4 regions of the Pantoea sp. X-Soil-ISGK-285 genome follow, and region 4 is predicted to be linked to each of the others. Evidence: predicted binding sites of a transcription regulator. Region 4 holds the regulator's gene; each other region holds the start of a gene.
The links. The regulator LexA, encoded in region 4, represses DNA repair genes until DNA is damaged. The targets are predictions, from matches to a motif close to TNCTGTATGTACATACAGNA.

Region 1: a site for LexA is predicted at 3,102-3,121, ahead of AC6I8B_RS20190 (YebG family protein). Genes of this name have one in related genera too.
Region 2: a site for LexA is predicted at 3,583-3,602, ahead of sulA (SOS-induced cell division inhibitor SulA). Genes of this name have one in related genera too.
Region 3: a site for LexA is predicted at 2,521-2,540, ahead of umuD (translesion error-prone DNA polymerase V autoproteolytic subunit). Genes of this name have one in related genera too.

Annotation. Positions count from the first base shown of each region.
Region 1 is NZ_AP035939.1:187,124-192,551, reverse strand. Features, by position in the region: gene bglF (PTS beta-glucoside transporter subunit IIABC) at 1-1,154, opposite strand, end outside; gene licT (BglG family transcription antiterminator LicT) at 1,293-2,126, opposite strand; gene AC6I8B_RS20190 (YebG family protein) at 2,742-3,086, opposite strand; gene AC6I8B_RS20185 (SIR2 family protein) at 3,245-4,039, opposite strand; gene AC6I8B_RS20180 (non-canonical purine NTP pyrophosphatase) at 4,036-4,596, opposite strand; gene AC6I8B_RS20175 (ABC transporter substrate-binding protein) at 4,753-5,428, opposite strand, start outside.
Region 2 is NZ_AP035938.1:1,446,758-1,452,185, reverse strand. Features, by position in the region: gene helD (DNA helicase IV) at 1-78, opposite strand, end outside; gene AC6I8B_RS06760 (YccF domain-containing protein) at 202-642, shown strand; gene yccS (YccS family putative transporter) at 626-2,785, shown strand; gene AC6I8B_RS06750 (TfoX/Sxy family DNA transformation protein) at 2,782-3,411, opposite strand; gene sulA (SOS-induced cell division inhibitor SulA) at 3,622-4,113, shown strand; gene ompA (porin OmpA) at 4,464-5,428, shown strand, end outside.
Region 3 is NZ_AP035938.1:1,916,509-1,921,936, reverse strand. Features, by position in the region: gene AC6I8B_RS09190 (TetR/AcrR family transcriptional regulator) at 1-195, opposite strand, end outside; gene AC6I8B_RS09185 (hypothetical protein) at 382-657, opposite strand; gene umuC (translesion error-prone DNA polymerase V subunit UmuC) at 809-2,077, opposite strand; gene umuD (translesion error-prone DNA polymerase V autoproteolytic subunit) at 2,080-2,499, opposite strand; gene AC6I8B_RS09170 (hypothetical protein) at 2,835-3,086, shown strand; gene AC6I8B_RS09165 (hypothetical protein) at 3,196-3,420, opposite strand; gene AC6I8B_RS09160 (biofilm development regulator YmgB/AriR family protein) at 3,961-4,218, shown strand; gene AC6I8B_RS09155 (manganese catalase family protein) at 4,508-5,356, shown strand.
Region 4 is NZ_AP035938.1:307,546-312,973, reverse strand. Features, by position in the region: gene zur (zinc uptake transcriptional repressor Zur) at 27-548, shown strand; gene AC6I8B_RS01370 (CsbD family protein) at 622-834, opposite strand; gene dinF (MATE family efflux transporter DinF) at 1,002-2,324, opposite strand; gene lexA (transcriptional repressor LexA) at 2,425-3,039, opposite strand; gene AC6I8B_RS01355 (diacylglycerol kinase) at 3,145-3,513, opposite strand; gene plsB (glycerol-3-phosphate 1-O-acyltransferase PlsB) at 3,642-5,428, shown strand, end outside.

The DNA.
Region 1 (5,428 bases), on a different replicon from region 4:
GGACGGCGCAGCGGCAGATTAACGCCATAGACAGCCGGTTCAGTGATACCAAAGATCCCTGCGGTCACGGATGAACCCGCCAGCATCTTCTGTCGTGCATCCCGACTGCGCAGAAACACCCCCAGCGCCGCGCCAACCTGGCCCATGACAGCAGGCAACAGCATGGGCAGCATTGAGTCATGCCCCAGTACGGCAAGATTGTTGATCATCAGTGGCACCAGTCCCCAGTGCAAACCAAAAATCACACAGACCTGCCACAACGCGCCCAGGGCGGCACCAGCCAGCCAGGGTGCCAGCGCATAAATCCACTGGTAACCGTTCGCCAGTATCTGACTTAAGCCCGTGGCCAGTGGGCCAATCACCAGGAAGGTCAGCGGCACGGTGACGCTCAGACAGATCAGTGGCGCAAAGAAGTTTTTCATGGAGGCGGGAAGTCGCCGGCTGCTCTGTTTTTCCAGCCAGCAACTTACCCAAGCAGCGAGAATAATCGGGATAACCGACGCACTGTAATTAAACCAGGTTACAGGGATGCCGAGAAACGCGTCCGTCATTTCACCTGACTGCTGGCTGGCATTAAAAGCTGCAATCATCGTCGGGTGGGTCAGCGCCCCACCAATCACCATGGTAATAAAGGGATTGCCGCCAAATTTCTTCCCGGCGGTGTAGCCCAGCACCAAAGGAAAGAAGAAAAACAGGGCATCACTGGCTGCAAACCAGATTTTATACGTTCCACTTTCAACAGAAAGCCAGCCACAGACCACGGCCAGCGCCAGTAAACCTTTTAGGATCCCGGAGGCGGCGAGAATGCCGATAAACGGGGTAAAAATGCCTGACACAATGTCGATCAGATGGTTGAAAACATTACCCCCGGTCTTTTCCCCTTCTGTTGCTGCAGAAAGCTCATCAGCCAGCCCAGCTTCACTACGCACAGCCTGCCAGACATCATGAACGTGGTTGCCAATCACCACCTGAAACTGCCCGCCGCTTTCAACGACCATAATAACGCCCGGATTTTTCTTCAGTCCTTCAGCATCGGCTTTATGGTTGTCTTTCAGTTTGAAGCGTAACCGGGTGGCACAATGAACCAGACTTACGATGTTCTCCCGGCCACCAATATGGCTGAGGATATCCTGCGCCAGCGTGTGATATTCCATCTCGATTTCCTTACAACCGATGCCTGCGGACATCAGTTAACTGAGCCAAAAATGAAAAAAAACCTGAGAACGTCCTCCTTTCAGAGTTCGCGCTCAGGTTTTGCCTGCGTTAAGCAGTAACAATCCGGTTTATAGAGCTTATTGCCCCTCTTTTCTCACCCGTTCGATGTTAATGGCGAGAAACATGATCTCTTCTGCAGTCAGATCACGCTGATAGCTTTGTTGCAGATGCTGCGCGATTTTCACCGCACATTTCCAGGCTTTGGGATAGTTATCTTTTACTGCTGTATGCAGCGATACATCGTCATCGTCCACCACGGTACGCGTCAGCATCCGCTGAGCAAAAAACTTCAGATGAGTGACAAAACGCTGGTAACTCAGCGACGATTCGATGTACTCCAGCTGCAGTTGATACTTCACCAGTTGCAGAATCTCCTGCATAACCCGGGTGACATGCATCACTTCCGGCATTTCATTATTGAGCTGCGCCGTCACCAGATGTAGCGCGATAAATCCGGCTTCATCCTCCGCCAGTTCGACATTCAGACGACGTGAAATGATAGCCCTGGCCTCCTGACCCAGTGCGAACTCTTTGGGGTAGAGGCGTTTGATATCCCACAGCAACACATTTTTAATTGCCAGACCTTTTTTCTGCCTTTCAATGGCAAAGTAGCAGTGGTCGGTCAATGTGATATACAAGCTCTCCTGCAATGTCCCCAGACGTTGTGTTGCCAGATCAATAATGCGGTCGCAGGTGGTCATCACTTCAGGAGGGATCTGGTGTAACAACTCCTCAAGACGACGTACCAGCAGATCACTTTGCAGCGCAAATACCTTCTCAATTTGCGCAGCGTTGAGACTGTCACCGATGCGCTTCTGGAAAGCCAGTCCACGCCCCATCACGACCTGTTCGCGTCCCTGCTCATCCTGAACCATCACCACGTTGTTATTAAGAATTTTGGCGATTTTCATCGGAACCCCAGAAACAAAAAAACCTGACATCCGACAGAGGCCAGAAGTCAGGTTTTGCCTGCCTAAGCAGTAACAATCCAGTTCGGGAACTCTATCAGTTTTAGTCGTGACCTCAATCTGTCAGGGCAAAAAGCGTGACAGCGATCGAAATCCTCTTATTAACTTAAAAAGTGACTACCGTGTTGAGTTCAGTCACCCAGGCATCCTGCGTGTGGCGATACCCGCCGGACGAGACCAGTATTAAAGCCCGGGGTGCGGTTCCGGGCAGCAAAAGGGGTATGACGCTCAGTGGAATGAAAACTCACGTTATGGAAGGAAGATGGTCATGCGAGGAAGGTCGTCTGAAAAATCGACTAATGGACTGCAGTGTTCATTAACTGCCATTTAGCGATTAAAAACACACCGCTTTGAACGCTTTTGTCACTGATCACAATGTTTTGATTTATCGGACGAAAAGTTTTTAACGTGTGAAATCGTTCCGTTGAGCGTCAGAGCCCGTTATGCAGGGTAAAAGAGTGGAAGGAAGACTATCTGTAAAGAAGTTAGCAGGAGAACAGCTCAAACCGCTATTCAGAAACAGCAACGCCGGAAGGTTCGCTTCCGGCGCTGTTGAGATTACGCGGCTTTAACGGCGCGTACTTTCTTTGCAGCAGGCTCTTCCTGCGACTCATCCGCGCTATCGTCTGAGACAGCTTCTGGCTGAGAGACGGGTGCTGCTGCCGCTTCCGGCAGTTTGCTGGTGCGCAGAATATGCTGAACGGCATCTTTCTGCTCTGCAATCAGCAGGCCCAGCGTTTCTGCCTGAGATTCATCCAGTGCAGGTTGATACTGTAACAGCCAGTCGGTGAAGGCTTCGGCCATATCGAGCATTTTGTCGTAGGCATCGGCCTCTTTCTTATTGGCAAACGTCATCTTCTCTTCACCCTTTCTGACTACTACAAACTTTGTTTCAACAGCCATCTTCTCGCCCTCAGGTACTGTGTATGCATACAGTATATCATGCCGATCCTGCTTTGCCAGCAGAGAATAGAGTTTATCGGTTGTGCACGGGCTAACCTTAACCTGGCACAGGCTTTTTTCATTTTTCCTGACGCATTCTCCGCCGCGAGGGTCGGCGGCTACACCAGCAGCTCTTCAAGAAACATCGCCAATGCCTTACGGGGATCGTCCTCTTCCGAGACGATCACCTCGATCCCCCACTGCCCCAGCACCTCTTTGGCCACAGGGTTGTTACGGTTAGTGAACAGGTACGATTTTGGCCGGGCGGTTGCCAGCCCGGTGCGGCCCCACATCTTGGTCAGACGGTAAAACAGCAGGCGAATATTGAAATCACTGATGCTGTAGCCGACAAACAGCACTGAGTTGCCCATCACATCGTGAGTCAGTTTAATGTCGAGCGGCGAATCAAAATAGAGGCGTTCAAAATAGCTGCTCTCATCGAGCACGATTGAAGTGTCATCATCAAAATCACCGTGCAGCTTGATGATGTGACGCTTATCTTCGGTGAGAGAAACCAGGTCCGCGGCGTTGGCCACTTTATAATAGGGTACGCCGTGCGCTTCATGCGCCGCTTCCAGCCAGCGATCGTAATTGGTGGTGTAGATTCGCGAAAAGTTACCCTGGGTAATCATGGTATGAATTTCAGAAGAGCGGACATCAATATCGGGGCGATGCCATTCGCGATCCATCCAGCTGCGCAGCGGGCCAAGCGAACCTTTTTTCTGTTTGTAATACTCCGCCAGCGACAGGTGCGTGCCATAGGTATTGAAGATTTTTGGATCGTAACCCAGCTCATTAGCAAGATGCGCAATCAGTTCATGCCACTCGGGCAGGCCAAAATTGCGCGAAATACCGGCACCGGCAAACAGAATCAGTTTGCCGGAATCATAGGCGCGTTTGAGTTCAGGTTTCATGCCATGCCCCGCGAGGTTTTTAAAAAGGTGGCGAAGCGATCCAGCGCGATGCGCCGCATCGAGATCTCATTCTTGAGTTCGCCCATTTCAGCAAACGTCTGCTCATAGCCTTCGGGAATAAAGACGCAGTCCCACTGAAAGCCACGCGTTCCGGCAGGTTTCGCGGCGATAGTGCCGCGCAGTTCACCCGAAAACTGGTACATTTTGCGGCCATCGCAGTAGCCAAGCACCGTTTTGGCCGTCACGGCCTGGCTGTCGAGCCCCTGCACCAGTGCGGTAAAGCGCTCAGCGTCCAGGCGGTTCCAGAAGATGCGGGTCAGACCGGCGGGCAGGCCATTGAGGCCATCCAGATAGAGGCCGGTATGCTCCACAAACAGCGGTCGCCCAATCAGCGAAAAGGCTTTGGTCAGTTTGTCGCGCACCAGGTCGAGTTCGTTTTCAGTCTGAATTTCTTCGATGCGACGGGCGATGGGCAGAACTTCGACCCCGACAGGTTCGAGTATTTTGCGCACCTCCGCCAGCTTTTGCTCATTGGCAGAAAGGAATCTGATTTTCATGGGGCTTCCAGGTCAATTACTCCGCCACGCAGTGAGGATTTTACGGAAACAGGCGGGCAGGATAAATCACTAACGCTGGAGAGTGTAGTTCAATTCTGTGCTCATCAGGTTGAAGTGCGCAGAACCGGCCGCAGCAGGCGGGCCGGTTCTGCAGTCTCAGTAAACAATGCCGGGTGGATTCACCGTGGACTGAGTGATGGCCTCATCCTGTTCGCCCCAGCGTGCCAGCACCTGCTGATACTGCCCGCCTGCGATGGTGCCATCCAGCGCAGCCTGCAGCGCGGGTGCCAGGCCATTGCCCTTTTTGGTGGTCACGGCGACCCAGGCGCGAAACGGTCCGCTGCCAACCAGCTTTGTCTGTCCGCGTGACGCCACTTTCCAGGCCGCCATAGAGTGAGGGCCAAACATCGCATCTGCCCGTCCCGACAGCAGCGTCAGCGTCGCGGAGGCATCATCAGTCAGGTAAATCGGCGTTACCGCAGGCAAACCTTTAGCCCGGTTCTGCTCATCCCAGCTCAGTAAAATACGCTCCTGATTGGTGCCCGAGGCGACGATAATCCGCTTACCGGCAATATCCGCCGGACTATTAATCTTGCTGATATGACTGTCGCTTTTCACCGCAAAAGCGTGGTTGTCGGCGCGATACGTCGCAAAATCGAACTTCTTCTTGCGCTCTTCGGTCACGGCAATATTGAACATCGCGACATCATAACGTCCGGCGCTGATGCCCAGTGGCCAGTCCTCCCAGGAAGCCGGAACCAGCCTGAGTTTCAGGCCCAGGCTATCAGCAAGGAGTCGGGCGATATCGGGATCGCTGCCGATCCGCGTGACG
Region 2 (5,428 bases), 1.1 Mb from region 4:
GCCTGCCGCCATCAAACGGACACGATTATAAGGATGCTGGGCAAGCCGTTTGCCCATCGAGGTTGCTTTCAGTTCCACGCCGACACCAACGTCAGAGAATAGGATTAGGGGGAGTTTACCTGTCAGACCCTTAGCGCTCCAGCCTTAAAACAGGCTAAACTTGGCGTCACATCTTGCGGAATGCAAAAGGAAAAGAAGATCATGCGCACCGTTTTAAATATTCTTAATTTTGTTCTGGGCGGTTTTTTCACCACCCTGAGCTGGCTGTTTGCCACGTTAATCAGCATCGTGCTGATTTTCACCCTGCCGCTGACCCGCTCCTGCTGGGAAATCACCAAACTCTCGCTGCTGCCGTTTGGCAACGAGGCGGTGCATGTTGATGTGCTGCGTCCGGAAAGTAAGAGTCATATTCTGAATACCGGCGGCACCTTTCTGAATATCTTCTGGCTGATTTTCTTCGGCTGGTGGCTCTGCCTTTCGCATATCTCCGTGGGGATTGTGCAGTGCATCAGTATCATCGGTATTCCGGTAGGGATTGCGAACTTTAAGATCGCCGCTATCGCGCTCTGGCCGGTTGGCCGCAGGGTGGTGTCGGTGGAAGAGGCGCGTGCCGCGCGCGAAGCCAATGCCCGCCGCTATTAATATGATGTCGGATGCCGTGCCAGGCTGGCGCAAATATCTGTTTAACAGTACGTGGCGCTATCTGCTGCGGATCCTGTTTGCACTGAGTGGCTGCGCCGCCATTCCCTGGTGGCTGCATCAGATTGAGTGGACGATCCCTCTGACCCTGGGAGTGGTCGCTGCTGCGCTGGCCGATCTCGATGATCGCCTGGCCGGTCGCCTGAAGAATCTGCTGATTACCCTGCTCTGCTTCTGCATCGCCTCGGTTTCAGTCGAGTTACTGTTTCCTTATCCGTTCGCCTTTATTATCGGGCTGGCAATCTCGACCTGGGGCTTTATTCTGCTGGGCGCCCTTGGCCAGCGCTACGCGACTATCGCCTTTGGTGCTCTGCTGATTGCGGTCTATACCATGCTCGGCATCGGACTGTTCAGCCAGTGGTATATGCAGCCGATGCTGCTGCTGGTCGGCGCGCTGTGGTACAACCTGCTGACATTACTGGGCCATCTGATGTTTCCGGTCCGGCCGGTGCAGGAGCAACTGGCCGGGAGTTTTTCACAACTGGCGCGTTACCTTGATGCCAAAGCGAACCTTTTCGATCCCGACGCAGGCGATCAGGATGATGCCGCGTTTATCGATGCGGCGATGGTCAACAGCCAGTTAGTGGCGCAACTTAATCTGACCAAGACCACACTGCAGAGTCGTCTGCGCGGCGATCGCGGGTCGCGCGGCACCCGCCGTAGTCTGCACTACTACTTTGTGGCGCAGGATATTCATGAACGGGCCAGCTCTTCCCATCTGCAATATCATCTGCTGCGCGGCGACTGGCGCTACAACGAAATTCTGTTTCGCTTTCAGCGCCTGCTGAATATGCAGGCTCAGGCCTGTCGCCAGCTGGCACATTGCATTCTGATGCGTCAAAGGTGGGTGCATGACAGCCGTTTTGAGCGTGCATTTGAACGATTACAGAAAGCGATAGAACGTCTGGAGCAGCATGACCCCGACGCTACGCATACCCGTGCTCTTTTCTGGCTGCTGCGCAACCTGCGCGCCATCGACGCACAGCTTGCTTCGATCGAATCAGAACAGACGCTGGCCGGTGAAGATCCTCAGCACAGTGACAATCTGCTGTCACGCGAAGGATTGAGTGGCTGGAGTGATATCCGGCTGCGTTTCAGCCGCCACCTCTCGCCCGCATCGGCGCTGTTCCGGCATGCGGTTCGGATGTCTGTGGTGCTCTGTATTGGATATGGTTTTATTCAGGTAACCGGGCTGGAACGGGGTTACTGGATTTTGCTGACCAGCCTGTTTGTCTGCCAGCCCAACTACAATGCAACGCAGCGACGACTGGCCTTGCGCATCGGCGGAACGCTGGCGGGGATTGCGATTGGTCTGCCCGTTTTATGGCTGGTGCCTTCGATTGAAGGTCAGTTAATCCTGATAGTGATTACCGGCGTACTGTTCTTCGCTTTCAGGCAGGTGCAGTATGCACAGGCCACGCTGTTTATCACTCTGCTGGTGCTGCTCTGCTTTAACCTGCTGGGCGAAGGGTTTGAGGTTGCCCTGCCGCGGGTAGTGGATACCTTACTGGGCTGTGGCCTGGCCTGGCTGGCTGTCGCGTTTATCTGGCCTGACTGGCGCTTTCGTCAGTTACCTGCCGTGGCAGAACGAACGCTGAAAGCGAATTGCCGCTATCTGGACGCGATCATGGAGCAATATCATCAGGGCAAAGATAACCGTCTCGCCTATCGCATTGCACGGCGTGATGCGCATAACGCGGATGCTGAACTGGCGTCGGTGGTCTCAAACATGAGCAGTGAAAGTCGCACCAGCCAGAAGCTGCGCGATTCGGCTTTTCAGCTGCTTTGCTCCAACCATTCGTTTCTGAGTTACATTTCTGCGCTGGGCGCTCACCGCGATAAAATTACCGCACCCGAACTGCTGACATTGCTGGATGATACGGTTTGCTATGTGGAGGATGTGCTGCAGACGGAAGTTGTCAGCGATGAGCACGTAGAAACGATGCGCCATCAACTGGCTCAGCGAATCAGCCAGCTGGCCGCAGATGCGGATACGCGTGCGCCGCTGGTGCTCCAGCAACTCGGTCTGCTGGTGGCATTAATGCCCGATGTGGCTCGCCTGCGCCGCACGCTAATCACTGATTAGCCTTCGCCGCTTCTGAGATTGGGGTTTGATAAAAGCGTGCGCTGGAACCACGCATTCAGCTCCGCCCGTGTCGCCTGCGGCAGCGCGGCGGCATGGTGGCCCGTGATGGCCCCCTGCAGCGCAAGTAATGTCTGGAACCCAACGTGCTGGTTGATCGCTTTAAGCTTCAGCCAGCACTGTTTAGCCCCCATCTGGTAGAGATGATTGACGCTCATGACGCCCGCCTCGTACAGCATCATCTCCATACGTACGCTGAGATTTGGCAGATCTTTTAACCGCGGTGAGGATTGTCGGTCCTGCAACTCCAGCTGCGCCGTTTCTAAAGAGGCAGCAGAGAGCGCCAGCAGATGGTCAGGGTCGCGCCATAACGCCTCATCGACCCGAAAGTAATTGAGACTCACCAGCTTGCCCCGCTTGCGAAAAATCAGGGGTTGCAGCGGACGATCTGTAAGGTATTCCCGCAGAGGTTCACTGGCACGCAGATAGAGTTCGTCTTTATTAATTAAGGCAAAAACCACACTTTCTACAGCCAGGGCATAGCCTCCGAACTGGGTGCGCGACTCTATTGTTCCTAATGGGGCCAGGCGCGCTCTGGAGCGCTCTACAACCGGATTCACCTTTTTCATTGCACCACCTCCATGTAAGAAATATATCGTAAATTACCTTGGGTATCAGGTAATTAGAAGATAAAAAAAAGCGTCAACGGGTTCAATGAATAAATAGCGTTTCAACTAATCTTGTCGCGATTTTGCGAGGCGTTTTCAGAAATTTGGGTTGATCTTTATCCAGGATGACAGTACTGTATATTCATACAGTCCACTGCTGGTGATTAACTTATGCGAACACAACATCCTAATAATTCACGCTATGCTCATCATTATGCGTCCTCTTCCGTTCCGGCCTCTCAGGGCGGTGGAATTACTGAGTTACGCTACAGCGAACAGCCCGGTATGATGCAGATGTTGCTGTTGCCTTTATTGCAGCAGCTGAGTCAGCAATCACGCTGGCAGTTGTGGTTAACACCGGCATATAAACTGAATCGCACCTGGCTGCAGGAATCAGGATTACCACTGGATAAAAGTATGCATATCGCCGATTCTGAACGTCTGAATGCGGTTGAAGCGATGGTTAAAGCATTGCGTACAGGAAATTACAGTGTCGTTCTGGCATGGATTCCTTACGATCTTGACGAAGATGAACGACGTCAACTTGAAAATGCGGCGGCAGAGGGTGAAGCGTTAGGATTGATTTTGCGTGCAAGCGGGACATCAGAAGCGCCTCTCAGACCGCAAACTGCGATAAAAATTCAGTCGGATTTGTTTCATTAAGTAAAAATCAGAAGTTTCCCAAGCTATTTTTCTTATCTGTCGCAGCTAAACCACTGATTCTGTTAGTTCGAGCGTTGACAATGGTTTAGCAAGTTTTTAGGGCTTTTTGCCGCGGCAATAAGACCAGCCTAATTGTTAGAAATTGTGTATAAATCGCTGTTTTTTTACATAAGCGCCTCACATCATACTTGTAAGTTTCCAATCTCGTTGTAGACTTTAGCTCGCCAGGGTGCTCAATAACCTCCGTTTTTTGCGGTAGAGTCATAAGCGAGCGTTTTGACCCGGCGAAGGATTTAAACCAAGAGCAACCTTTTTGCTCATTGCCTATTTGGATGATAACGAGGCGCAAAATGAAAAAGACAGCTATCGCAATTGCAGTGGCACTGGCTGGCTTCGCTACCGTAGCGCAGGCCGCTCCGAAAGATGACACCTGGTACACCGGTGCTAAACTGGGCTGGTCTCAGTATCACGACACTGGTTACTACGGTAACGGTTACGAAAACAATGACGGTCCAACTCATGAAAGCCAGCTGGGTGCAGGTGCATTCGTTGGTTACCAGGCAAATCCATACCTGGGCTTCGAGCTGGGCTATGACTGGCTGGGTCGCATGCCTAACAAAGGCAACGTGACTAACGGCGCATTCAAAGCACAGGGCGTTCAGCTGGCTGCTAAACTGAGCTACCCAATCTATGACGATCTGGACGTGTATACTCGTCTGGGCGGCATGGTATGGCGTGCAGACTCAACGCAGACTAACCCAACTACTGGCCGCATCAGCGACCACGACACCGGCGTATCTCCGCTGGCTGCTGTTGGTGTTGAATATGCGCTGACCAAAAACTGGGCTACCCGTCTGGATTACCAGTGGGTTAACAACATCGGTGATGCACAGACTGTTGGTACGCGTCCAGACAACGGCATGCTGAGCGTAGGCGTTTCATACCGCTTCGGTCAGGATGACGTCGCTGCTCCGGCGCCAGCTCCGGCTCCAGCACCAGCTCCAGTTGTTGAAACCAAGCGTTTCACTCTGAAGTCTGACGTTCTGTTCACCTTCAACAAATCTACCCTGAAGCCAGAAGGCCAGCAGGCTCTGGATCAGCTGTACAGCCAGCTGAGCTCAATGGATCCTAAAGATGGTTCCGTTGTCGTACTGGGCTTCACCGATCGCATCGGTTCAGAGCAGTACAACCAGAAACTGTCTGAGAAACGTGCTCAGTCAGTCGTAGATTACCTGGTATCTAAAGGTATTCCTTCTAACAAGATCTCTGCACGTGGCATGGGTGAATCTAACCCAGTTACCGGCAACACCTGTGA
Region 3 (5,428 bases), 1.6 Mb from region 4:
CGAGCGCTTATCTTTAAACGCCTTATAGATGCTGCCTGCGGAGAGATGCATCGCCTCACCCAGATCGTTCATTGAGGCCGCATGATACCCTTTTTGCCGGAAAACGATCATGGCGTGATCCAGAGCCTGTTCGATCCCGAACTCTCTGGGGCGTCCCCGCTCTTTGTTTTTATACGTTGTGGCTGTCGTGGTCATTGTTACCGGCCTGGGGAGGTGTGTTGCTGTCAAAATCAATGGCGATTCTATCCCAGGCGCGGGTAACAAGCCAGGCCGTCCGTCGCCCGTCACGCGCAGACGGCCCGTTATTTCCCGGACGCATTAATATGATTCGCCGCTGTCTGACCAGCCGCCGTCTGGTCTGCGGTGCAAGCCGGACGCGATTCATTCAGATAAGGATGTTGTCTCTGTGCGGCCTTTTTCCCGCTGCTGGCTGCGCTTCAGCGCGTTTATTTTTATCAGCCATAACGTAAATTGCTTAATAAGCAGGCTGGCGTGGTTTTCATTGTCAGCAAAACATAAAAAGAGTCGGGTTTTTATATTGCTGTTATCGTCGATCGCATAAATCTCATATTCGTCATGATGGCGGGATTTTATGATTGCTGTGAAATGTATTGCGGGCCAGAGCATCACTCTGGCTTCAAACTGCCTGAAATCCATTATATTTACCTGGTAATTTGCTTAAATTACCCGATGAAAAACTACTCACCGGGTCAGGCAAAGCATAACTTCCTGCCACTTTAATCGCGTGATAAAAAAAGCTTTTAGCAGAGGCCGCGGCTTCAGCAGCAGAGGAACATCGGGTCAGCCTTCACTTAAGCGCAACCACAGGTAGATCGGTTATCCGGGTGGTATAGGCAGGCGACAGCATCTCGCGTTTCATCGACCAGGCTTTGTTGATCCCCTGCCCGGCAAACCACAGCTTCCCGCTGCCGAGCTTATTGACTGTGTCGATCAGCTTCATCAGCTCTTCGCTATTGCGGCGTGGCTGATGTTCGTCAAACAGATCAAACTGAGCCACGCCCTGGCTGAAAAAATCCCCCAGCACGATGCCGGCCTTCATATAGCGATGTCCCTCAATCCAGATGTTATCCAGGCACGCCATTGCAACTCTGATGATGTCGCGTGTGTCCTGCGTCGGAATCAGCAGTTGCTCCATCGACTGATTGCCATAAAAGGGTTCGTCAGTCGCATGCGGACTGGTGCGTACAAATACCCCTACCTGACGACAATATTGATTCTCACGGCGCAGCTTCTCCGCCGCGCGCTCGGCATACGCGCAGACAGCCTCGCGCATCTGATCGTAGTCGGAGATACGGCTGCCAAACGAGCGCGAACACATGATTTGCTGTTTTACCGGCGTCACTGACTCCAGCTCCAGACAGGATTCGCCACGCAGCTCTCTGACAGTGCGCTCCAGCACGACGCTGAACTGTTTGCGGATGGCCTCGGTGCTTTGATCGGCCAGATCTTTCGCCGTCATAACGCCCATAGCGTTGAGCCGTTTGCCGATCCGATGACCCACGCCCCAGACTTCCGCCACATCAATCAGCGCCAGCAGCTTTTTTTGTCGTTCAGGGTCCGACAGGTCGACAATGCCGCCGGTTTTGCTCCACTTTTTGGCCGCAAAATTCGCCAGCTTGGCCAGCGTTTTAGTCTGTGCAATGCCGACGCCCACCGTCAGATGGGTCTCTTTGCCTATTCGTTCTCTGACCTGGCGACCAAAGGTCTCCAGCGCCATACAGTTCTGCACGCCGGTGAGATCCATAAAGGCCTCGTCGATCGAGTAGATCTCCACCGACGGCGCCATCTCTTCCAGTATGGTCATCACCCGATGGCTCATGTCGGCGTAGAGCGCATAATTTGAGCTGAAGACCTGCACCGCGTGACGCGTTAGTTCTTCACGCATTTTAAAATAGGGCGTGCCCATTTTGATGCCGGCTTTCTTTGCCTCGGCGCTGCGCGCAATCACGCAGCCGTCGTTGTTCGACAGCACTACTACCGGTTTACCTTTAAGATCGGGCCGGAAAACGGTCTCACACGACGCGTAAAAGCTGTTTACGTCGACCAGCGCGAACATGGTCAGTGGGTCGCTTTAATAACAAAGGTCACAACGCCAAACACCTCCAGCGCATCTTCGGTCTGGATAGCGATCGGTTTAAATTTGGTATTCATCGGCATCAGTTGCAGACAGGGATGAAGCTGGAGACGTTTAACGGTGAATTCACCTTCGACCGCGGCGACCACAATATCGCCGTGTGAGGCGGTGAGTGAACTGTCGACCACCAGCATGTCACCATCATTGATGCCCGCCTCAATCATTGACTCGCCGCTGACCCGGACAAAATAGGTGGCGCTGGGGTGCTGGACCATCAGCGCATTGAGATCAATACGTTGTTCGACATAATCCTGCGCCGGGGATGGAAACCCGCACGGCACACGTTCGATATATAGCGGTAAAGGCATAACGGCACGAATGTCCGCAGGTTTAATGAATTCCATAATTTCGCTCCTTTTTCAGATTACTGTATATAAACACAGTAATAGCTAATCCCCCTTTTAATCAAGTGACATGGAACATCTTTAAGCGAAAGGGTTGATGGTAATGCACTTTTTTTTAAACGTTTTTTCGCATTGCCGTCAGAGTAAGCGGAAACGGGTTACTTTCGCCGCACCGCCTGAATATCGTCGATTTCTTCTTACAGTAAAGAATCTTATAAATTCACCGGCTGATTATTTTTACTTAAGGAAAATCTGACAACGCTTCTCTGGCATTCGGAGAGGTTTGAATATTACGGGCGGGCTGGTTATTCTGCTTTTTTAAGCATGGAGGGATTATGGCAGACGACGATCGAATCAAACATCTTGAAGAGGCAGTTGCGCAGTTAAGGGTTGAGACTACGGTATTAAAAGCGATACTCGGTCAGCAAATTGCGCTGAATAATCTCAATTACAAAGGGAAGTTTGACGATGTACTGGCGGCGCTGGCGAAAGAGTATGCCGAACGCGGTCTGGAAGAGGGCAATAACCAGGCTATCCATGATGCCCTGCGTCAGTATATTAAATATGAGCCACCCGCAATGGAATAAGCGGATTTTCCGGCAGCGTCCGATTGCCGGACTTTACCGGCTCCTGAACGCTGCCACCGCCCTGTCCTGCACCGCCTCCGCAGCAGCCTCAGACGATACCGGTTAGTATTTACACCTCGCTGTCACTCTCCAGCGCATCCTGAATCGCGTCGGCCAGATTAGCAACTTCATTCGCCACGGCCTGCAGATCCCAGGCGGTTTTTGAGCCGGTTGCAGAGGTGGAGGCGCTGACGGACTCTTTTGCCACTGACAGAGCAGCAGCCACGGCGACCGAACGTTTATGTTGTTCCTGAGTCATGCCCGCAGGCGGAATTGCGAAATAGTCGTGAACCATGATCATTTCCTTGTGATAAATAAGGGGTCAACCTTAGCCTTCTGCATCAGGCGTGGGAAGTGAATTATGCGGCATGGCCTGTCAGACGGCCAGGATTGCAGCAGCACAATCGCACCCACCACTTTTCCAGCGCTGAAACCTGTACAACTTTGGCTGAAATCTGCGGAATAAAGCGGTTTTAACACGTTGATGTGTCGTCAGCCCAATTCTCAGCCTCCTGGTCTGAAAATCGCCACCCCTCTGAAAACCTCACCAACTCACTGTATTTATTAAATTAACCATCAAAAACCTCTTTTTTCACTTTAAACATGCTTTTTACATACACCACCGACCAGTTAAATTTTGTCAAATTTCATTGTACAACTTTGCGATTCTTGTATAACTTTGTCTCGTGATGTTAAATCACTTGTAACGAAAGGTGCTTTGCACCGCATCTGAAGGTGTTGTGGATTTCCACCTTCAGATGCATTTTTTTTTGCGTCAGCCGGTGACCGGATCTGAATCGACGCGTTCTTCCCCCCATTTCTTATGAGGCCTGACATGCAAACAACGATGAATACAGAGTCTCAGATTTCTGATTACTTCATGAACTCTGGCACAGCGCTGACCACTGAAAAACAGGTTATCGCCGCAGTCCATGCCGAACTTGCCCATGCGAAAACCCATGTCTCCGATAAAGACATTGTGCTGGGCCTGATTCACCGCCTGGAGAGTGAGCGTGACGTGGTTAAGCAGGATATTTACCGTCAGGCGCTTGAACATGTTCTGCAGCGCGCTTCGGCGACCAGCGACAGCTAAAAATCTGTGTCTGTTATGAGGGAACGCGAATTAGCATGGATGCTTTTCCCGTCCGGAATCAGCCCCTGTTATGGGGCTTTTTTTATTTCTTCTGCTCTGAATCACTTGTCCCCTTCTCACCGCTAAGATTGCCTGCCCCGCCGGACCAGATATAGCTCCGGAAAACACCGTTTTCGCCATTTATTCAACCTGAAATTCCGGTTAATTGCTGTCGTTTCGCTTTATTTATCCGATATCTGTGTCCAGGCTTTTTCTGCATCCACTGCAAACACAGACGAGGAAAATAATCATGTTTCATCATTCATCAAAACTTCAATTCCCGGTTCGTGTAGAGAAACCCGATCCAGAATTTGCCATGCTGCTCCAGCAGGCCATCGGCGGCGTCGAAGGTGAGATTCGTGTAGCGATGCAATACTTTTTCCAGGCGATGGGCGCGCGCGGTGATGTGCGGATTCGTGATCTGCTGATCTCGACCGCTACCGAAGAGCTGAGCCATATCGAAATGCTGGGCTACGCCGTGGCGCTTAACCTTGAAGGCGCCCCGCTCTCTTACCAGGAAGCGTCAGCGAAAGATCCGGTAGTTAATGCAATTCTGGGTGGAATGAACCCGCGCCATATCCTCTCTTCCGGTCTGGCAGCGATGCCGGTTAACGCCAACGGCATGCCTTTTGATATGAGTCATATCTATGCGTCCGGCAACGTGGCGGCCGATATGCTGGCTAACGTCACCGCAGAAGCCACGGGCCGCGTACTGGCTACCCGCCTCTATAACATGACGGAAGACAAGGGCATGAAGGACTTCCTCTCCTTCCTGATCGCCCGTGACACTATGCACCAGCAGCAGTGGCTGGCGGTGATCGAAGAGATGGGCGGACTGAACGCGTCGCTGCCGATCCCGAACAGCTTCCCGCAGGAGCATGAGGCGCAGGAGCACTCTTACTACTGTCTGAATACTTCGCTGGATAAACCGCTGCCGGAAGGTCGCTGGAGCAGTGGCCCGGCTTACGATGGCCATGGTCAGTTCAGCGCGAAACAGCAGCCAGAGATTCTGGGTGATGAGCCGCTGCTCGGCAATGCGCGTCCCGGTTCTGGTGCGCAGTCAGAGCAGATTGACGGCATTACGTCACCGAAGCCTTAACTGACACAGGCGTGCCGGTCCGGGCCACACCGCGCGGTGTGACCCGGACCGGTTGTTTTACGCTAACGGATT
Region 4 (5,428 bases):
CATCACTTATCCAGCGGAGAATTTTCATGACAAACATGACGTCGCAGCAAATTTTGATTCAGGCCGAAAAGATGTGCCTGCAGCGCGGTGTGCGTCTGACTTCGCAACGTGCTGAAGTGTTGCGCCTGATGGCCGAGCAGCCTGGCTCGATCAGCGCCTACGATCTGCTGGATCAACTCCGGGTCAGCGAGCCGCAGGCCAAGCCACCCACGGTTTACCGGGCGCTCGATTTCCTGCTGGAGCAGGGTTTCATTCATCGGGTGGAATCCAACAACAGCTACGTCATGTGTCACCATTTTGAGGCACCAGCACATACATCGGTGATGCTGGTCTGTGACCGCTGTGCCGCCGTTACAGAGAAGCAGGCGCAGGGCGTAGAGAAGATTATTGCTGGTCTGGCAGGTGAAGCGCAGTTTGCATTACGCCACAGCGTGATTGAAGCGCATGGTTTATGTGAAAATTGTGCTGCGGTTGAAGCCTGTACGCACCATGAAAGCTGCGAGCATGACCATCAGGATGAGGGTAAAAAGCGGGGGAAACGCGGGTAATCGGCACATCCTTGTGCGGTTCCGGTGAGGGCCCACCGGAACGCATTCAGCTGATTATCAAGCTATTGTCTGATTACCAGCGGTGATCTTTGTTCTGACCTTCCCAGTCGCTTACTTCGCGCTCGGCTTCATCTTTGGTAGAGCCGTAACGCTCCTGGATTTTGCCGACCAGCTGATCGCGTTTACCTTCGATAACCTGCATATCATCGTCGGTCAGCTTGCCCCATTTCTCTTTCATTTTGCCTTTGAACTGCTTCCAGTTGCCGCTTGCTTCGTCTTTATTCATGGCAGACCTCCAATCCTCGGGTTTTAATGATTATCTTGCTACTTAACAAAATAACGATACAAAGCGCTGGTTAACTGCGCTGCATGGAGTTAATTGTAGTAGCCAATTTATTAACCGTGGAATAATACAGAATAATCCGTATCGGCTTGCGTGCAGCCACGGCTGACTCAGGCATCAAACCAGCTGTTCTGACGCCAGTGCTTACGCCAGATGAGCCACAGCGACAGGCCGCGCAGCGCCAGGAAAATCGTGACCGCCAGCCACAGACCATGGTTACCTAACACCGGTACGCTAAGCAGCGTCAGAAAATAGCCGGCTGCGGCAACTACCATGCTGTTACGCATCTCACGCCCGCGCGTCGCTCCGATGAACATGCCATCCAGCAGATAACACCAGACGCCGATCAGCGGCATTATCATCTGCCAGACCAGATAGCGGTCCGCTGTCTGCTGGAGTGACTGAAGAGAGGTCAGCAGGGTAACGATCTGCGGGCCAAAAATGGCATAGATCAGCGAGAAGAACAGCGCCACCACTACCGCCTGCCGACAGGCAGAGTGCCAGACGCGCAGGAGCTTGCTGCCATCTTTTGCACCATGCGCCTCACCCGCAAAAGCTTCAACCGCATAGGCAAAGCCATCCAGCGCGTAAGCCGTAAAAGTGATGAACATCAGTAATACTGCGTTAACCGCCACCACATCCGGACCCAGCCGGGCACCCAGTACGGTCAGCGAGGCGAAACAGAGCTGCAGCATCAGAGAGCGCAGCATGATGTCCCGGTTCAGTCGCAGCAGCCGGCCGCTGTCACCGCGCCAGCTCTGCTTCAGCAGGCTAAGCGTAATTCCGCGCAGTTTTAACACCCGCCAGACCATGATGCTGCCGACAACCAGCGTAATGTATTCCGCCAGCGCCGTGGCGGTTGCCGCCCCCGCGACACCCCAGTGCAGCCCCATCACCAGCCAGAGATCGAGCACGATGTTAACCAGGTTGCCCACCACCAGCAGGATCACCGGCGCGCGTGCATACTGCACGCCCAGCAGCCAGCCCAGAATGACCAGGTTTGCCAGCGTGGCAGGCGCACTGAGCCAGCGAATCTGAATAAACAGTGCCGCCTGTTCGAGTACATCGGGATTGCCGCCAACGAGATGGGTCGACAGCTGAATAATCGGATAACGCAAAGCGATGAACAGTACGCCCGCCAGCAGCGCAATGATCAGCGGCTGAGTCAGCGCGCGTGCCAGCGCCATTTTATCGCCAGCGCCAAATGCCTGCGCCGTAAGGCCAGTGGTACTCATTCGAAGGAAAAGCAGCAGCATAAAGAGGAAGCTGGTCACTGTAGTCCCGACCGCAACCCCGCCAAGATAGACAGGGCTGTCGAGATGACCAATTACTGCAGTATCGACCACTCCCAGTAAGGGAACGGTGATATTTGAAAGGATCATCGGCAGCGCAAGCCGCCAGAGATTTTTATCGGTTGCCGTAATAAAGCGCATTCGCCGTTCCGTGCTCAGTGTCGCTGCGCAAAAGAGGCAGCGACAAAATTAGGGCAGACAGAATAGCATCAGAGAAGGCGAATGCACGCTGGCAGAAGAATCAGAGCCACTCGCCGTTGCGCACCACGCCAACAGCCAGACCTTCTATGGTCAGTGACTGCGCACGGGTATCGACGACAATCGGGTCAAAATCGCTGTTTTCCGGCAGCAGATGCACGATAGCACCCTGCTTTTTCCAGCGCTTAACGGTGACTTCATCATCAATGCGGGCAACCACAACCTGGCCGTTACGCACATCCTGGGTTTTATGCACCGCGAGCAGGTCGCCATCCATAATCCCGATATCTTTCATCGACATTCCGCTGACGCGCAGCAGGAAGTCAGCAGACGGCTTAAACAGGCCCGGATCGACCTTGTAGTGGGTTTCGATATGTTCCTGCGCCATGATCGGCTCACCGGCAGCAACCCGGCCAATCAGCGGTAGCCCTTCTGAGGCTTCTTCTTCCATTAACAGTCGAATGCCGCGCGATGCACCGGAAACGATCTCGATGACGCCTTTGCGCGCCAGCGCTTTCAGATGCTCTTCTGCCGCGTTCGGCGAACGGAAGCCCAGCTGCGCGGCGATTTCGGCACGCGTAGGCGGCATGCCCGTTGAAGAAATATGGTCGCGAATCAGGTCATAGACCTGCTGCTGCCTGCTGGTTAATGCTTTCATCCCGCCCCCTGGTTGTTTATACAGTCGCTGTGAGTATATACAGGTATTGGTGAAATGGAAACCGATTGTCAGGGAAAACGCGCCCTCAGACGCGTTATGGAAGGCTTATCGCAAATGTGTCCAGAGCAGCGCGATCCAGACGAAGAGTGCCAGTAATATGCTGATCAGCACCGCCGCCGAGCCCATGTCTTTTGCCCGGCCCGCCAGCGGATGATGCTCCTGACCGATGCGGTCGACCACCGCTTCAATGGCGCTATTGAGGATTTCAACAATGACCACCAGCACCACCGCACCAATCATGAGGATGCGGGAGACCACATCGACATCCAGCCAGCACGCGATAACAATAGCGGCCAGCGCAGCCAGCGCTTCCTGCCGAAACGCCGCTTCATGTTGCCAGGCGGCACGAAGCCCCTGCCATGAGTAACCTGCAGCTTTTACTATTCTGATAAGTCCGGTGGCATTATTTGCCATGATGTGGGAACCCTTTCATCGGATTGACGTCAATGTCTGGGCTGCGTGCAATTGGCACCACCACAGATCTTCGCTGCGCTTTCTGGTATGCTTGCGGCGCTTTGCTAACAAGAGGCTTCATGTTGTCTATGTCAGGTTGGCGTAAACTCTATTACAAACTGCTTAATTTACCACTGTCGTTTTTGGTAAAAAGTAAGGCCATTCCGGCCGATCCCGTGTCTGAACATGGTCTGGATCCGACCCGACCTATTATGTATGTTTTGCCTTACGATTCGAAGGCCGACTTACTGACTTTACGTGCACAGTGTCTGCGGCATCACCTGCCCGACCCGCTCACTCCGCTGGAGATTGATGGTTCTCTGCTGCCGCGCCACGTCTTTATCCACAATGGCCCACGCGTCTTCCCCTATTTTGTGCCCAGCGTTGAATCTGTGAAAATCTTTCACGATTACCTGGACCTGCATCGCAATAACCCTAAGCTGGATATTCAGATGCTGCCGGTCACGGTGATGTTTGGCCGCGCACCAGGACGTGAAGTCCAGGGCGAAGCAACGCCACACCTGCGGGTGCTGAACGGGGTGCAGAAGTTCTTTGCCGTTATCTGGCACGGGCGCGACAGTTTTGTCCGCTTCTCGCCGACAGTGTCGCTGCGCCGCATGGCAACTGAACACGGTACGGATCAGTCGATCGCCCAGAAGCTGGCTCGCGTGGCGCGCATTCATTTTGCCCGCCAGCGGCTGGCGGCGATTGGCCCGCGCTTGCCGGCGCGTCAGGATCTGTTTACTCGTCTGCTGCAATCCAAAGCGATTGAAAAAGCAGTAGAAGATGAAGCTCGCAGCAAAAAAATCTCCCATGAGAAAGCGCAGCAGAACGCCGTCGAAATGATGGAGGAGATTGCGGCAAACTTCTCCTATGAAGCCATCCGCGTAACTGACCGCGTGATGGGCTGGCTCTGGAGTCGGCTCTATCAGGGCATCAACGTCAATGGCGGCGAAAAAGTCCGCCAGCTGGCGCAGGATGGCCACGAGATTGTCTATGTGCCGTGCCATCGCAGCCACATGGATTATCTGCTGCTCTCCTATGTGCTCTATCATCAGGGTCTGGTGCCGCCGCACATCGCAGCCGGTATCAATCTCAACTTCTGGCCAGCCGGCCCGATTTTCCGTCGCCTGGGCGCTTTCTTTATTCGTCGTACCTTTAAAGGCAACAAGCTCTACGCCACGGTATTCCGCGAATATCTCGGCGAGCTATTCACCCGCGGCTATTCGGTTGAGTACTTTGTCGAAGGAGGCCGTTCACGAACCGGTCGCCTGCTGGACCCTAAAACCGGCACCTTAGCCATGACGCTGCAGGCGATGCTGCGCGGCGGAAATCGCCCGATCACGCTGGTGCCGATCTATATCGGCTATGAGCACGTGATGGAAGTGGGCACTTACGCTAAAGAACTGCGCGGCGCGGCGAAAGAGAAAGAGGGCTTCATGCAGATGGTGCGCGGCTTACGCAAGCTGCGCAATCTCGGTCAGGGTTACGTGAACTTTGGCGAACCCCTGCCGCTGGTCAACTATCTCAACAAGCGGGTGCCGGAATGGCGCGATGCCATCGATCCGATTGAGCCGCAGCGTCCCAGCTGGTTAACACCAACCGTCAACGATATTGCTGCCAGCCTGATGGTGCGTATCAATGAAGCGGGCGCGGCTAACGCCATGAACCTCTGTGTCACCGCCCTGCTGGCGTCACGTCAGCGCTCACTAACCCGTGAACAGCTGATTGAACAACTGGAGTGCTATACCCAGTTGCTGCGCAACGTGCCTTACTCGCCAAATGCGACCGTACCCGATCTTTCAGCGGAAGCGCTGCTGGATCACGCCATGGGTATGAATAAGTTTGAGAGTGAAAAGGACAGCATTGGCGACAT